Regions from separate parts of the Arthrobacter sp. 2MCAF15 genome, predicted to be linked through region 1. Evidence: riboswitches for the same ligand, from Rfam matches in the RefSeq annotation. Region 1 holds a riboswitch; the other holds the start of a gene.
The links. Region 1 has a riboswitch for S-adenosylmethionine ahead of metX (homoserine O-acetyltransferase MetX). Riboswitches for the same ligand answer to the same signal wherever they lie in the genome.
Positions count from the first base shown of each region.

Region 2: another riboswitch for S-adenosylmethionine. It lies ahead of AB4089_RS12100 (DUF1737 domain-containing protein); the one in region 1 lies ahead of metX (homoserine O-acetyltransferase MetX).

Region 1 is NZ_JBFRGZ010000008.1:123,748-131,412, reverse strand. Features, by position in the region: gene AB4089_RS11085 (CoA-acylating methylmalonate-semialdehyde dehydrogenase) at 1-1,278, opposite strand, end outside; gene mmsB (3-hydroxyisobutyrate dehydrogenase) at 1,310-2,212, opposite strand; gene AB4089_RS11075 (LysR family transcriptional regulator) at 2,408-3,307, shown strand; gene AB4089_RS11070 (MFS transporter) at 3,428-4,810, opposite strand; gene metX (homoserine O-acetyltransferase MetX) at 4,978-6,228, opposite strand; SAM riboswitch class IV at 6,241-6,356, opposite strand; gene AB4089_RS11060 (bifunctional o-acetylhomoserine/o-acetylserine sulfhydrylase) at 6,573-7,665, opposite strand, start outside.
Region 2 is NZ_JBFRGZ010000009.1:21,739-29,403, reverse strand. Features, by position in the region: gene AB4089_RS12110 (hypothetical protein) at 350-598, shown strand; gene AB4089_RS12105 (hypothetical protein) at 656-1,612, opposite strand; SAM riboswitch class IV at 1,984-2,098, shown strand; gene AB4089_RS12100 (DUF1737 domain-containing protein) at 2,134-2,445, shown strand; gene AB4089_RS12095 (rhodanese-like domain-containing protein) at 2,442-2,861, shown strand; gene AB4089_RS12090 (O-succinylhomoserine sulfhydrylase) at 2,862-4,070, shown strand; gene AB4089_RS12085 (glutamate--cysteine ligase 2) at 4,110-5,303, opposite strand; gene AB4089_RS12080 (UDP-N-acetylglucosamine 1-carboxyvinyltransferase) at 5,358-6,881, opposite strand; gene AB4089_RS12075 (energy-coupling factor transporter transmembrane component T family protein) at 7,030-7,665, opposite strand, start outside.

The DNA of each region.
Region 1 (7,665 bases):
GACGTCGAACTCGAACTGCCGCGCCGCGCCGCCGTCGCGCGTGAAGATGGCCACGCCGTTGCCGAACTCGTTGTCGTTGACCAGCTTTACGGCGTCCGCATAGGTTTCGACCCGCACCACGGAGAGGACGGGGCCGAAGATCTCGTCGTCGTAGACCTTCATGCCGGGCTTGACGTGGTCGATCAGGCTGACGCCGATGAAGAAGCCGTTGGAGTCGAACTCGTGCTCCCGGCCATCCACCACCACGGTGGCGCCCTCGTTGGCAGCGCCGGCGACGTAGGAGGCCACCCTGTCGCGGTGCTCGGCGGTGATGAGCGGGCCCATCTGGGAGGCCGGGTCCGTGCCGGGACCGATCGTGAGGGTGGCCATCCGGGTGCTGATCGCGTCCACGAGTTCATCCGCGATGCTGCCGACGGCGACAAGGACGCTGACGGCCATGCAGCGCTCCCCGGCGGAGCCGTAGGCGGCCGAGACGGCGGCGTCGGCGGCCATGTTCAGGTCCGCGTCCGGCAGGACCACCATGTGGTTCTTCGCCCCGCCCAGGGCCTGGACGCGCTTGCCGTGATCGGCGGCGCGCTTGTAGATGGACTGTGCGATCGGCGTCGAGCCCACGAAGCTGATGGCCTTGACCTCCGGGTGTTCCAGCAGGACGTCGACGGCTTCCTTGTCGCCGTGGACCACGTTGAGCACCCCTGCCGGCAGTCCGGCCTCGGCGAAGACCTCGGCGATGAAGATGGCGGAGGACGGGTCCTTTTCGCTCGGTTTGAGCAGCACGGTGTTGCCGCAGGCAAGGGCGCTGCCGATCATCCACAGCGGCACCATCGCCGGGAAGTTGAACGGCGTGATGCAGGCGACGACGCCGACCGGCTGGCGGACCGAGTGGACGTCGACGCCGCCGGCGACCTGCTCGGAGCGTTCGCCTTTGAGCATGTGGGACAGCCCGGTGGCGAACTCGATGTTCTCCAGGCCGCGGGTGATTTCACCTTCCGCGTCGGAGAGGACCTTGCCGTGCTCGCTGGTGAGCAGGGCTGCGAGTTCGGGGCGGCGCTGCATGAGCAGTTCGCGGACCTTGAAGAAGATGCCGGTGCGCTTGGCCAGGCTCGTGGCGCGCCAGCCGGGCAGGGCGGCGCGGGCGGCGGCGATGGCTTCCTCGACGCGGGCGGCTGAGGCCAGGGCAACCTCTTTCTCCTGGTCGCCGGTGGCGGGGTTGAAGACCGGGCCGAAGCGCTCGGCGTCGGAAATCAGGGCGCCGTTGATGAAGTGCGGAATGCGTTCCATGGGGTGGTTCTCTTTCTAAAAGGGGTGGGGGCTAGTTGGCGGACTCGAAGGAGCCGTCGACGAGCTTGACGATGGCGGAGCAGTCGGTGCCGGACTGGCCGGCGTCGATGAGCCGCTGGAAGAGCTGCTGGACGTGCTCGCCGAGTTCCAGCGGGGTGCCGGTATCCCGCGCGGCGCTGATGGCCAGGCCGATGTCCTTGTTAGCCAGCTCGGTGGTGAACGTCGGGGCGAAGTCGTTGTTCGATGCCGCGGTGGGCACCACGCCGGCCACGGGATACCAGGTGCGCAGCGCCCAGCTGTCGCCGGAGGAGACCGATGCGATGTCCCAGAAGACCTGCTTGTCCAGGCCGAGCCGCTCGGCGAGGACCGCTCCCTCGGCGGTGGAGGCAAGGTTGATGAAGAGCATGAGGTTGTTGCAGATCTTCGCGGCCTGGCCGGTGGTGGCGCCGCCGGTGGGAATGATGTTCGCCGCCATGGGGCGGATGTATTCGGTGGCATCGGCGACGGCGCCGGCCTCGCCGCCGACCATGAACGTCAAGGTGGCGGCCTTCGCGCCGCTCATCCCGCCGGAGACGGGCGCATCGACAAAGCGGAAGCCGGCGGCAGCGGCGGCGTCGTGCAGGGCCTGGGCGGAGGCAATATCGATGGTGGAGGAATCCACCAGCAAGGTTTTGGTGTCCGCGTGGGACAGGACGCCGTCCTCGCCGAGGTACACAGCGCGGGCGTGCTCGCCCTTGGGCAGCATGGTGAAGACGACGTCGGCACCGGCGACGGCCTCGGCGATGCTGCCGGCGGCCCTGACTCCCCCGGCCTCGGCGGCGGCAACGGCTGCGGCGTTGAGGTCGAAGCCGCGGACCTCGTGTCCGGCCTGCGCGAGGTTGACCGACATGGACCCGCCCATGTTTCCCAGTCCGATCCAGGCGATAACTGCCATGGCCTAAGCTCCTTTGCTTGGTGGTTGCGGTGCGCTGCGGCGTGAAAGCCGAGACCCTCTGTGTCCACCATCACATCCTGCTAGAGTGCAATCAAGGCAAAAAATCACAGAGGGTATGTGCATGAATGCACACAGGCGGCGTGGGCTTCCGTATCCGTTGACGACAGACCCGCTGAGGAGGGACCACAAGTGGACTTGCGTCGGCTTCCGAGCCCCGATGACCTGCTGATCCTGCTGACGGTGGCCCGGCTGGGCCGGTTCAACGCGGTGGCCGAGACGCTCGGGACCACTCACACCACCATTTCCCGCCGCGTCCTGGCCCTGGACAAGCAGCTCGGCGGCCGGACGCTGGAACGCAGCCCGCATGGCTGGGAGCTGACCGAGCTCGGCAGCCAGGCCGTCGCCGCGGCCGAGGCCATCGAGGGCACGCTGGGCGCCCTGTCCAGCAGCATTGCCCGGTCCGGCGATGTGGTGTCCGGCCTGGTCCGGATCAGCACCCCGGACGGCTTTGGCGCCGAATTCCTGGCCCCGGCCCTCGTCCGGCTGCAGCGGGCGAACCCCATGCTCAACGTGGAGTTGCTCAGCGCCACGCGCAAGGTCAGCCAGAACCGCTCCGGCGTGGACCTGGAAGTGGTGGTGGGCAACATGGAGACCACCAATGCCCGGGCCATCTTCCTGAGCAACTATTTCCTCCGGCTGTATGCCAGCCTCGGCTACGCGCAGGAGCACGGGCTTCCGGCAACGCTCGACGACGTCCGGCAGCACGGGTTTGTCTCGTACGTGGAATCGGCGCTGCAGGTCGCGGAGCTGGGCCACCGCTCCACGCAGCTGCCCGTGCCGCGGTCCAGTTTCCAAGCCACCAGCGTCTTCGCCCAGCTCGAGGCGGTACGGCGGGGAGCCGGTATAGGACTGCTGCCCAATTTCCTCGTGGCGGGCAGGTCCGGTTTCCTGCCCGTCCTGCCGGACGATTTCCAGCGCCAGCTGCCGATCTGGGCGGTCGCCCGGCCCGAGTCCCTGCGCTCGGCCCCGGTCCGCGCCGTGCTCGAGGCGATACGCGGCGAAATCCGGGAGCGGCAGGACGTGCTGTCCGCCTGAGCTCGCGTAAACGCAGGCTGCCCGGGTCGTTAAACGCAGGCTGCCCGGGTCCGCGCGGTGCGCGGACCCGGGCAGCCTCCCCCACTGCGGTTATTCCTGGCGGGGTCTCCTCGGGCGGAACTACCGCTTGCCGGCGGCGAGGAGGTCTGCGGTGCCCCGGGCGTCGGCGGCGTCGACGTCGTGGAGCGAAATGCCGCGGGTCTCCTTGAGGAAGAACACGGCGACGGCGGTAATCGCGCAGGCGATCATGAGGTAGATGGCTACCGGGACCGAGGACTTGAACTGGCCCAGCAGGGCGACGGCGATGATCGGCGCCAGCGAACCGGCCACGATCGAAGTCACCTGGTAGCCAAGGGAAACACCGGAATACCGCATGCGGGTCGGGAACATCTCGGCCATGATGGCCGGCTGGCCGGCGTACATCAGGGCGTGGAAGAGCAGGCCGATGACGACCGCGGCGAGGATGATGAAATCGTTGCCGGTGTCCATCATCGGGAAGGCGAAGAAGCCCCAGGTCGCACCGAGAACGGCGCCGGCCATGTAGACCGGCTTGCGGCCCAGGCTGTCCGAGAGCCTGCCGACCATGGGCACCACGGAGAAGTGGACCACATGCGCCACCAGCAGGAGCAGCAGGATCCGGGAGGTGTCGGCGTGGACCACCGTCTTGAGGTAAGTGATGGAGAAAGTGACCACGAGGTAGTACAGGATGTTTTCCGCGAAGCGCAGGCCCATGGCGGTGAACACGCCGCGGGGGTAGCGGCGGAAGACTTCGGCAACGCCGTAGCCCTTGTGGCCGGCCTCAACCTCCTTGCGTGCTTCGAGGAAGATCGGGGCGTCGCTGACCTTGGTGCGGATGTAGTAACCGATCAGGACAATCACGGCCGAGAGCCAGAAGGCGACCCGCCAGCCCCAGCCGAGGAAGTCCGCGGAGGACAGCACGGAGGACAGGATGAACAGCACGGCGGTGGCGAAGAGGTTGCCGAGCGGGACGGCTGACTGCGGCCAGCTGGCCCAGAAGCCACGGGACTTGCTCGGGCTGTGCTCCGCGACGAGCAGGACGGCGCCGCCCCATTCACCGCCGACGGCGAAGCCCTGGGCGAAGCGCAGGAACACCAGCAGCGCCGGGGCCCAGTAGCCGATCTGAGCGAAGGTGGGGAGGCAGCCCATCAGGAAGGTGGACACGCCCACCAGGATGATGCTGAGTTGGAGCAGCTGCTTGCGGCCGAACTTGTCGCCAAAGTGGCCGAACACAATCCCGCCGATCGGGCGGGCGACGAAGCCGACGGCGTAGGTCAGGAACGCCGCGAGGATGCCGTCCAGTTCCGTGCCTGAATTGGGGAAGAACGTTTTGCCGAAGACCAGCGTGGCCGCGGATGCGTAGAGGAAGAATTCGTACCATTCCACCACGGTGCCGGCCATCGAGGCCGCCACCACCTTCTTCAGGCCGGACGTCTTGACGTCTGGCTCGTCTGCGCGCGTTGCGGCGGCGTTTTCCGTGCTCATGAGAACTCCTTCGGTGTCGCCTTCGACACCCCGTGGACCATTGGGCTGAAAATTTGTGTGAGTTAGCACACACAGCGTTATTCTCAACGAGTATGGGTCCGCGGGCACTGAGCCACAACGACCATTAGTGCAGAGAGCATCTGCAAAAATGCACAGGAACGCGACGCCTAGTGGCCGAAGAAGGTCTCCCGCAGCTGGCCGCCAAGCTGCCCGATCTCGGTCAGGAAGCCGTCGTGGCCGATCGGAGCCTGAATCATGTGCAGTTCCGCACCGCCCGGCAGGGCATCGGCCAGTTCGCGGGTCTGGGCCGGGAAGTACAACCGGTCCGAGTCCACGGCCGCCACCAGGAACTCGGCGGTGGCCGGGGCAAGCGCCTCCGGCAGGCTTCCGCGCCCCCGGCACACATCGTGGCTCATGAGCGCCTCGGTAATGGCGATGTAGCTGTTGGCGTCAAAGCGCCGGACCAGCTTGCTGCCCTGGTGGTCCAGGTAGCTTTCCACCTGATAGCGCCCGCGTCCGGCCAGCGATCCGGCTTCCAGCGGCGCCTCGGGCGCCTGCGGGTTCCGGCCAAACCTGCCGTCCAGTTCGGCCGCGGAGCGGTAGGTGATGTGGGCGATGCGGCGGGCGAGGGCCAGCCCCGCTTCGGGCTCCGGGCCGCCGTAGTAGTTCCCGCCGTTGAAATGGGGGTCCTGCCGGATGGCCAGGGTCTGGGCCTGCGCAAAGGCAATCTGTTCGGCGGTGCTGCTGGGGCCGACGGAAATCACGGCGCAGCGGCGGACCCGGTCCGGGTAGGTGACGGCCCATTCAAGGGCGCGGGCGCCGCCGAGCGAGCCGCCCACCACGGCATACCAGCTTCCGATGCCCAGGGCGTCGGCCAGCCGGGCCTCGGCGGCGGTGGTGTCCCGCAACGTGACGAGCGGAAACCGCGATCCCCACGGGCGCCCGTCGGGCGCCGGGGTGGAGGGGCCGGTGGAACCGTAACAGCCGCCCAGGATGTTGACCGAAACGACGAAGTACTTCTCCGTGTCCACGGGAGCCCCGGGTCCGGCGAGCTGCTCCCACCAGCCGGGCTCCTCGCTGGCGCCGCGGGTCACGTGGGTGTCGCCGGTCAGGGCATGTTCAATGAGGACGGCGTTGGAGGCGTCCGCGTTCAGGGTCCCCCACGTCTCGAAGCCGAGGACCACATCCGGCAGCAGGATCCCGGATTCAAGCTGCAGGTCACCGATCCTGACGTACTGGACTGTGCCGTCCTGAACCGTGCCATCCTGGACCGTGCCGTCCGGCACAGGGGAAGCAGCGTGGATCGGCCTGCTTTCCGGCCTGTCTTCCGGCGTTCTATCCAAGGCCGCTGCGGCGGCAACAGGGTTCGGGGATGGCTGGGTTACGGATTCACCACTGCGGGTGACGGCAATCGTCATAATGAGGACCTATCTTCGCGCTTGCCTGCCGTCAGCTGACCGGCAGGCCAGGTCTTCACCCGGGGCACCCCGCCGCAAATGGAGGGTTGCCGGCCAGCAAGCCGGGGCTGTCACTGGCACTCATGACCTGGTACGAGTCTACGAAACGGGGTGCGGAAATGACGAAGATTGTGACTCCCGTGTGACAGCCCGGCGGTTCCCACGTCGATCAAGCCCCACATCGATCCAGGCCCACGTCGATCCAGCCCGCCGAGTTCGCCGGAAGCCTGCCCAGTCGCCGGAAGGTTACGGCGACTGCGACGGGTTCCGGCGAACTCGGGGCCGGCGGCTACCAAAGCGCCCGGTCAGGCGCCCTTGGCGGCGCGGAATCCGGCGTCGAGGTCCGCGAGGATGTCATCGATGTGTTCCAGGCCCACCGAGAGCCGCACCAGCCCGGGATTGACCCCGGCGATCTCCTGCTGCTCGGGCGAGAGCTGGCTGTGCGTGGTGGACGCCGGGTGGATCACCAGGGAGCGGACATCGCCGATGTTCGCGACATGGGAGTGCAGCTCGAGGGCATCGACGAACCGCTTGCCGGCATCCGCTCCCCCGGCGAGGTTGAAGGCGACGACGGCGCCGGTCCCCTTGGGCCCGTACTTGCGGCCACGCTCATACCAGGGGCTGGACGGCAGCCCCGCGTAGGCGACCGATTCGACGTCGTCCCTTGCCTCCAGCCACTGCGCCACCTTGGTGGCGTTGGCCACGTGCCGTTCGACGCGCAGGCTCAGCGTTTCGATGCCCTGGGCAATGAGGAAAGCGTTGAACGGGGACACGGCAGAGCCGAGGTCGCGCAGGAGCTGCACGCGGGCCTTGAGGATGTAGGAGAGGTTGGCGCCCAGTGCGCCGTCCGCACCGAGGTCCCGGGCGTAGACCAGGCCGTTGTAGGTGGGGTCCGGCGTGTTGAAGCCCGGGAACCGGGCGGGGTCCTTGCCGAAGTCGAACTTGCCGGAATCCACGATCACCCCGGCGATCGCGGCGCCGTGGCCGCCCAGGTACTTGGTGGCGGAGTGGACCACTATGTCCGCGCCCCACTCGATCGGACGGATGAGGTACGGGGTGGAGAGTGTGTTGTCGACGATCAGGGGCACGCCGGCCTCGTGGGCCACCCCGGACACGCCTTCGATGTCCAGCACGTCCTGGCGCGGGTTGGAGACCACTTCGCCAAAGAACAGCTTGGTGTTGGGCTGGACGGCGTCCCGCCAGTGGTCCAGGTTGTCCGGGTCCTCCACAAAGGTCACGGAGATGCCGAACTTCTTCAGCGTGTGGGCGAGCAGGTTGTAGGTTCCGCCGTAGAGGCTGGGGCTGGCCACCACGTGGTCCCCGGCCTCGGCGATGTTGAGGATCGCAAACGTCTCGGCGGCCTGCCCGGAGCTGAGCAGCAGGGCCGCGAGGCCGCCC
Region 2 (7,665 bases), on a different contig from region 1:
AGCAAGGCCTGAAGACCCTGTCCGGTACAGGGGGCAAGTGGGACGATCCATCCATGAGCTTGAGCCAGGAACAGTCCGCGCGGGAGCAACGCCTGCAGGAGACCCGGCTTAGACGCGAACCGTACATTGGGGCGCGCGAGCCCTCACCGTCCTGTCCGTAGGGCAGACGGTCATTAACCCGGCTGAGCTGGTCCCGTAAAGCGCTTCGGCGCGGGGTTCGGCCTGGCCCAGAGGTGTATGTCCAGAGGTGTATGTACTGCGGAAGTGGCCCCTGACCACGTGCCGCACAGCTGCGGACAGTCATCGGCAGCATTCAGGGAATCGCCCTCTCGCAACGAACGGCAGTCCAATGGATCAGGCAACCCTCGTTGGCTTCGCATTCGGCTATCTGGCAACCCTCATCGTCGTTTTCATCTTGTGTTTGCCCTTCACCACCGGATTGGTGCTGCTCATGCTCCTGGCCGGCGCCGTGCGGCTCATCCTCTTCCTGGCGACCGCCCTGACCGTCGGGCTGATCGGGTTATTCAAGAGCGCCCGCAGCAGCCTGCGCAGGAGCACCCACGGGGCCCGGCACGGTTCCGACCTCATCACGCACTGACCGGAGAATCGGCGACGGGGCGCGCACACTGCGTCCGGGCCGGCCGGTGCCGGCGCCTCAGCCCAGTGCGTCCGCGGGAACAGCCGGGCACCGCCGGAAAGAGGCCGGATTGAACGCCGGGAGCATGAAGGTTGCCAACACGGCGTCGAGCATTTCCGGGGCCCAGGTGCTGTTCTCCCCGAGGGTCGCGCACACGCCCAGGACCACGGGGGTGCCGTCCGCGCGGCGCCGGATCTGGACCTGCGCGGGCCCGGTCAGCCCGAGGGTTCGGACGGCGGCCAGCCCCAGCTTCCGCACGTCCCCGGCCTGGCCCGCCGGTACCCTGCGGCTGACCTCGTCGCTGCCGGCTCGTCCATACGGAGTTTTCGTCTTCTCGAGAACCACGGCCACAGGCGCCATCGCGTTGCGCGCCGGAGTGCCGAACACCAGGCACACGTAGTCGGCGCCCGGGATGAACTCCTGGACAATTTGCCCGGCCGGCATGTTCCTCCAGCTCACGGTGGCGGTTCCGGCCAGCACGTGGACACCGTGGGAGCCTTTGAAGACCCTCGGCTTGATGACCACGGGGCCGCTGAGGCCGGCGAGCGATGCCGGCGCGGCGGCGAGGTCGCCCGGGACCCCGAACCGGGGCACCGGAATGCCGGCTGCCTGCAGCGCCCAGGTGGTGAACAGTTGATCATTGGCCAGGGCCACCGCCGCAGGGTCGCCCACGATGATCCGCACGTCCTGGGCGAATCCGCCACGGGCCGCGGCCAGGACCGGAAGCTCCACGGTGAGCGTCGGAATGATGAGGTTGATGGCTTCCCGGTCAACCAGCCGGCGCAGGTCCAGGATCATGTCCGGGTCCGTCGCCGGCAGGAGCCTCACCGCCGCGGTGGCGGGAACGTCTCCGTCCTGGCGGGTGTCGGCACGGGCGTCGGAGCCCAGATACGGAAGGCCGCGGGCTTCGAGCTGGGCCGCGACGGTCCGGCCGGCAGCGCTTGCTATCCCGGTAACCAGTATTCGCGGGCCCACGATCGCTCCATTCCGGCGTCCCCGGCAGGGCCGCGGCTGCGGCTCCGGCGGTTCCAGCCACCGATTTGCTGACAACTTATGAGTAGAAAGACGGTTCGATTGGGGGACGGCTTGATTCACGGACTGGGCGAATCAGCTGCTCCGGCCGACGCGTCAGACCTGTCCTCCTAGTAGACGGCGAATGGTCCCGGCCAGCACGAGTGGGCGGTACCCGAAACTGGAGCCCGCTACTACTTGTCCGGGTGGTCCGGAGTGCCCCATTTGATCCACCAGCCGGAGCCGGCCGGCGCTTCCCCGTGGTCAGGGTCCGGTTACGGAACATGACGACGGCGGCGGTGCGGGCCGGCGTCGCAGGTGTTACGTTTTTGGGGAGTAATGAGAACCGGCGCCAAGCCCTGACTGGCCGGTCGGCAACCCTCCCTTTCGCGGCGGGGTGCCTCAGGTGAATACTCGGCATATCGACCATTCGAGCTGCAAGCGTGAAGAGGAGATCCGTCGTGCCCGACACGTCCACCCCTGCCATACCCAGTACTACCGCTGCCCCCAATGCAGCCCCCAGCGCCCCCAGCGCCGGCGAGGAAAAGCTCGCCTACCGCCTCTTCACGGGGGCCGATGACCGCGCCTTCTGCGAGCGGGTGTCGGCAGCCCTGGCCGAGGGCTATGTGCTGCACGGAAGCCCGGCCGCCAGCTTCAACGGCAGCACCGTGATCGTGGCGCAGGCGGTGGTCCTGCCGGCCGCGATTGCGAGCGCGGACGCCGCCGTGGCCAATGCAGTCGATGAGCTCGACGCCGACGAGTTTGGCGCCGATGAAGCATTCGAGGGCCACGCGTGAGCTACGCCGGAGACCTCAGCCCGCAGGAGGCGTGGGCGAAGCTGGAGGCCGGAGCCATTCTGGTGGATGTCCGGACCGAGGACGAATGGGCCCACATCGGCATCCCGGACACTGCGTCCGCAGGCGAAAAGCCGAACGATCCGCTCTTCATCCAGTGGAATGTCGCCGGGGGCGCCCCGAACCCGCTCTTCGTGGAGCAGCTGAGGCGGCAGGCACCGGAGGACACCGGCGTCGAACTGGTGTTCCTGTGCCGCTCCGGCGCCCGGTCGATCGCCGCCGCGACGGCCGCGACGGCCGCCGGCTACACCGCGTACAACGTTCTTGAGGGCTTCGAAGGCGAGACCGACCGCTTTGGCGAACGCACCGTCAACGGCTGGAAGAACCGCGGCCTGCCCACCAACCTTGGAAAGATTTAAGTGACTTTCAACCCCGACGCCGCCAGCTGGGCCGCCGACACGCAGGCTGTCCGCGGCGGCCTTGACCGCACCGGATTCCAGGAAACCACCGAGCCGATCTTCCTCAACTCGGGGTTCGTCTACGAGTCCGCCGCCGCCGCCGAGCGCGCCTTCACCGGCGAGGACGAGCGATTCGTCTACTCCCGCTACGGCAACCCGTCCGTCGCCACCTTCCAGGAGCGGCTCCGGCTGCTCGAGGGAACGGAGGCATGTTTTGCGACGGCGTCCGGCATGTCCGCCGTCTTCACCGCTCTCGGTGCGCTGTTGGCGGCCGGCGACCGCGTGGTCGCCGCCCGCTCGCTGTTCGGCTCGTGCTTTGTGATCCTCAACGAGATCCTGCCGCGCTGGGGTGTCGAGACGGTCTTCGTGGACGGCCCGGACCTGGAGCAGTGGGAATCTGCTCTGTCAGAGCCGACTACGGCGGTGTTCTTCGAGTCGCCGTCGAACCCCATGCAGGAACTCGTAGACATCGCCGCCGTGAGCCAGCTGGCGCACGCGGCGGGCGCCACGGTGGTGGTCGACAACGTCTTCGCCACACCGCTGCTGCAGCGTTGCGGGGACCTCGGCGCTGACGTGATCGTCTACTCGGGCACCAAACACATCGACGGCCAGGGACGCGTGCTCGGCGGGGCGATCCTGGGGACCAAGGAATTTATTGACGGTCCCGTCAAGCAGCTCATGCGGCACACCGGCCCTGCGCTCTCCGCGTTCAACGCCTGGGTGCTCACCAAGGGCCTGGAGACCATGGCCCTGCGCGTCAACCATTCCTCGGCCTCGGCACTGCGGCTGGCCGAATGGCTCGAGGGGCAGCCCGCGGTAAGTTGGGTGAAGTACCCGCTGCTGCGCTCCCACCCGCAGCACAAGCTCGCGGTGAAGCAGATGAAGGCCGGCGGCACCGTGCTCACGCTGGAGCTTTCGCCTTCCCAGGGACGCACCGCGAAAGAGGCAGCCTTTGCGCTGCTGGACGCGCTGCGGATCATCGACATCTCCAACAACCTTGGCGACGCGAAGTCCCTGATCACGCACCCGGCCACGACGACGCACCGCGCGATGGGCCCCGAAGGCCGCGCGGCAATCGGGCTCAGCGACGGCGTGGTCAGGCTTTCGGTGGGCCTGGAGGACGTGGAGGACCTGATCCGGGACCTCGGCCAGGCGCTCAAGCAGGTCTAGCGCTCATACGGGTATCTCACCGCCGGGTTGCCGGCGCCGTCAGCCCCGGCGCACCGGGCCCAGGGACGAACCCTCGTCCACCCGGGGCTCGGGAATGGCGCCCTGCGCGGTCATTTCGACGGCCCGTTCGACGACGGCGGGCAGCCCGCCTACCCGGAACGGCCCGCGCTGCAGTTGCGAACCGGTGCCCTCCGCCAGGATCCGGGCGACCCCGTCCCGGACCAGGTCCAGCTCGCCCTGCTCCTGGAGCACGGGGGCCACAAAGTCCACGAGGGCCCAGACCACGTCCGTGGCCGGGGCCGGGGTGAAGGTGCCGAAGTCCAGCAGCTCCCCGCGGAGCCCGCAGTTGCTGGCCTGCCAGGCGGCCATCCGCAGCAGCAGCGTGGGCACCGGGGCCGGATCGACGCCGTCGTTCCATTCCCGCGACGCCGACTCCACGAGGGCGCGCACCAGCACGGCGATCAGCGCCGCGTCCTCGGCCCGCAGGCAGACATCGGCGACCCGGACCTCCACGGTGGGATGCTGGCGGGCCAGCCGAGCGTCGAAATAGACCATCCCCTCGTCCATCAGAACGCCGCTTTCCACCAGCCGGGTCACCACCCGCCGGTAGACCGGCAGGCTCCCGAAAATCATCGTGGGGCCGGACCCGGGCCAGCGGTTCCACGCCTGGGTGCGGTAGCTTTCGAATCCTGTCTCGGCGCCGTTCCAGTACGGGGAATTGGCGCTGAGGGCTATCAGCACGGCCAGCTTGTCCCGGATCCGGTCCATGACGGCCACGCCCTCCTCCGGGGAATCCACGAAGGTGTGGACGTGCAGGCCGCAGGTCAGCTGGTTTCGGACTGTGAGCCCGAAGCGTTCCTGCATGGTCATGTAGCGCGGCTTGGGCGTCAGGTGGGTCGCGGCGCCCTGGGGCGAGGTGGCCAGGGCTGCGACGCGGCCGCCGTGGACCCGCGCGGCGCGGTCCGCAAGCGCACGGCCGTGCCTGAGCTGCCGGAGCAGTTCGGTGTAGTCCAGGCACGGATGCGTCTGGGTCTCGATCTGTTCGAGCTTGAGCTCGTAGCTGAAGTCGGCGCCGCCCTCGTATACCGGTCTGTGTGGCGGGAGAACCTTGGCGACCTCCTCATGCGGCAGCTGCGGAAGTAGCGTGGGCAGCATGAGATCGGCGAGTGCGAGCAGCATCCCCGACTCGGGATCCACTATCAGCAGTTCTTCCTCCACGCCGAACGTGCGCATGAATCTATTGTGCGTCAGGATCGGCCGAAACGCCCCTAGACCAACGCGGGGTCACTAGTCCTGGAAGTAGTCGATCTTCGCGCCGATGGTGTTGAGCCGCTCGGCCAGGTCCTCGTAGCCGCGCTCAATGACATAGATGTTCCGCAGCTCCGAGACGCCGCGTGCCGCCAGCATGGCCAGCAGCAGGCAGGCGGCGGGGCGGAGGGCCGGCGGGCAGCCCACCTCGGCGGCACGCCACTTGGTGGGCCCGTTGACGTAGATACGGTGGGGATCGAGCAGCTGCACCTGGGCGCCCAGCTTGTTCAGCTCGGTCAGGTAGATGGCCCGGTTCTCGTAGACCCAGTCGTGGATCATGGTCTGGCCGTGGGCGTTGGCAGCGATCACCGCGAAGAAGGGCAGGTTGTCGATGTTCAGGCCGGGGAACGGCATGGGGTGGATCTTGTCCTCCGGTGCCCGCAGCTCCGAGGGCTTGGTGGTGACATCCACCAGGCGGGTGCGGCCGTTGCGGGCAACGTATTCCCCGGAGACCTCGAGCCGCTGGCCCATCTGTTCGAGCGTCGCGAGTTCGATTTCCATGAACTCGATCGGCACCCGGCGGATGGTGACTTCCGAGTTCGTCACGATGCCGGCGGTGATGAGGCTCATCGCCTCGATCGGGTCCTCGGACGGGAAGTATTCGATGTCGGCGTCGATCGACGGGCGGCCGGTGATCTGCAGCGTGGTGGTGCCGACCCCCGCGATTTCCACGCCGAGCATCTGCAGGTAGAAGCAGAGATCCTGCACCATGTAGTTGGGGCTGGCGTTGCGGATGACGGTGGTGCCGCGGCGGTGGGCTGCGGCCATGATGGCGTTCTCGGTGACGGTGTCGCCGCGTTCGCTCAGCACGAAGGAGCGGTCATGGCCGTCCGACGGCGGGGCCTGGACCGCGTAGAACCCGGACTTCGCCTCCACGCTCAGGCCGAACTGGCGCAGCGCCTGCATGTGCGGCTGCACGGTGCGGGTGCCGAGGTCGCAGCCGCCGGCGTAGGGCAGCTGGTAGGTTTCGGCCTCGTCCAGCAGCGGGCCCAGGAGCATGATGACGCTGCGGGTCCGGCGGGCGGCCTCCACGTCCATGGATGCCAGGTCCAGGACCGCGGGGCGGCGGATCTGGAGGTCGTTGGCGTTGAGCCAGGTGCATTCGACGCCGATGCTGGTCAGCACCTCCACGATCCGGTTGACTTCCTCAATCCGGGCGAGCCGCCGCAGCGTGGTGGTGCCGCGGTTAATGAGGCTGGCGCACAAGAGCGCGACGCCGGCATTCTTGCTGCTGTTGACGTCCACCGCGCCGGAGAGGGTGCGGCCGCCCTCGACACGCAGGTGCGTCATCTGGGGCCGGCCCACCTTGACGATGCTGTGCCCGACGATCGCCTCCAGGCGCTGGATCATCTTCAGGCTCAGGTTCTGCTTGCCCTGTTCCATCCGGGCGATGGCGCTCTGGCTCGTGCCGAGCTCGGCGGCGAGTTGTCCCTGGGTCCAGCCCTTGGCCCCGCGGGCTTCGCGGAGCAGGAGGCCTACGTGTTCAGCAGTCGGTTGAGTCATTTCCCGAAAATATCACGCATGAGCTACGCCTTGCCGCAATTGCGGCCGGAATGGCGCCAATCTCACACAAATACCCGAACCATGCGATAACCGCCGACCTGCACAGCAAAAACCGCTGATCTGCGGCGGGCCGTGCCGGCTGGGCCGGCTACTGGCGGGCGAGGAAAACGAGGTTCCAAGTGCCCGCGCCGAGGGCCGCTGCGACGGCGGCTGCCGCGATACCGAGCCCGCCCAGGAGCACCCACGCGTCGAGCCCGCTGAACGTGGACGGCCTGGCCCAGGTGCGGGCGGCGCCGCCGAACCCGCGCGCCTCCATGGTCACCGCAAGCCGGGACGCGCTCCGGATCGCCTGCACCAGCAGGCCGAAACTCTGGCCCAGGGCTGCGCGGAACCGCTGGTAGGGGTTCCCGCTCGAGCCCACGCCCCGGGCCCGCCGGGCCATGCCGATCGTCTGCCACTGCTCGGCCATGATCCCGACCAGCCGCATGGCGGCCAGGGTGCCCAGCACGAACCGGTGCGGCAGTTTTGCGTTCTGGGCCAGGGCGTCGGCGAGGTCGGTGGGGTCGGTGCAGCTCATCAGCAGCACCGCCGGCAGTGCGATCGCGAGCCCGCGGAGCATGAACCCGATCCCCAGCTGCAGGGAGCCGGCGCTGATGGACCAGATCCCGGCGTCGACGAGGATGGACCCTGCGTCGGGCGCAAGGATGGCGGTGCTCCAGCCGCCCAGCGCCGCCGCGAGGATCAGCGGCCAGCCGCGCTGCCACAGCAAGGCCAGGGTGAGGCC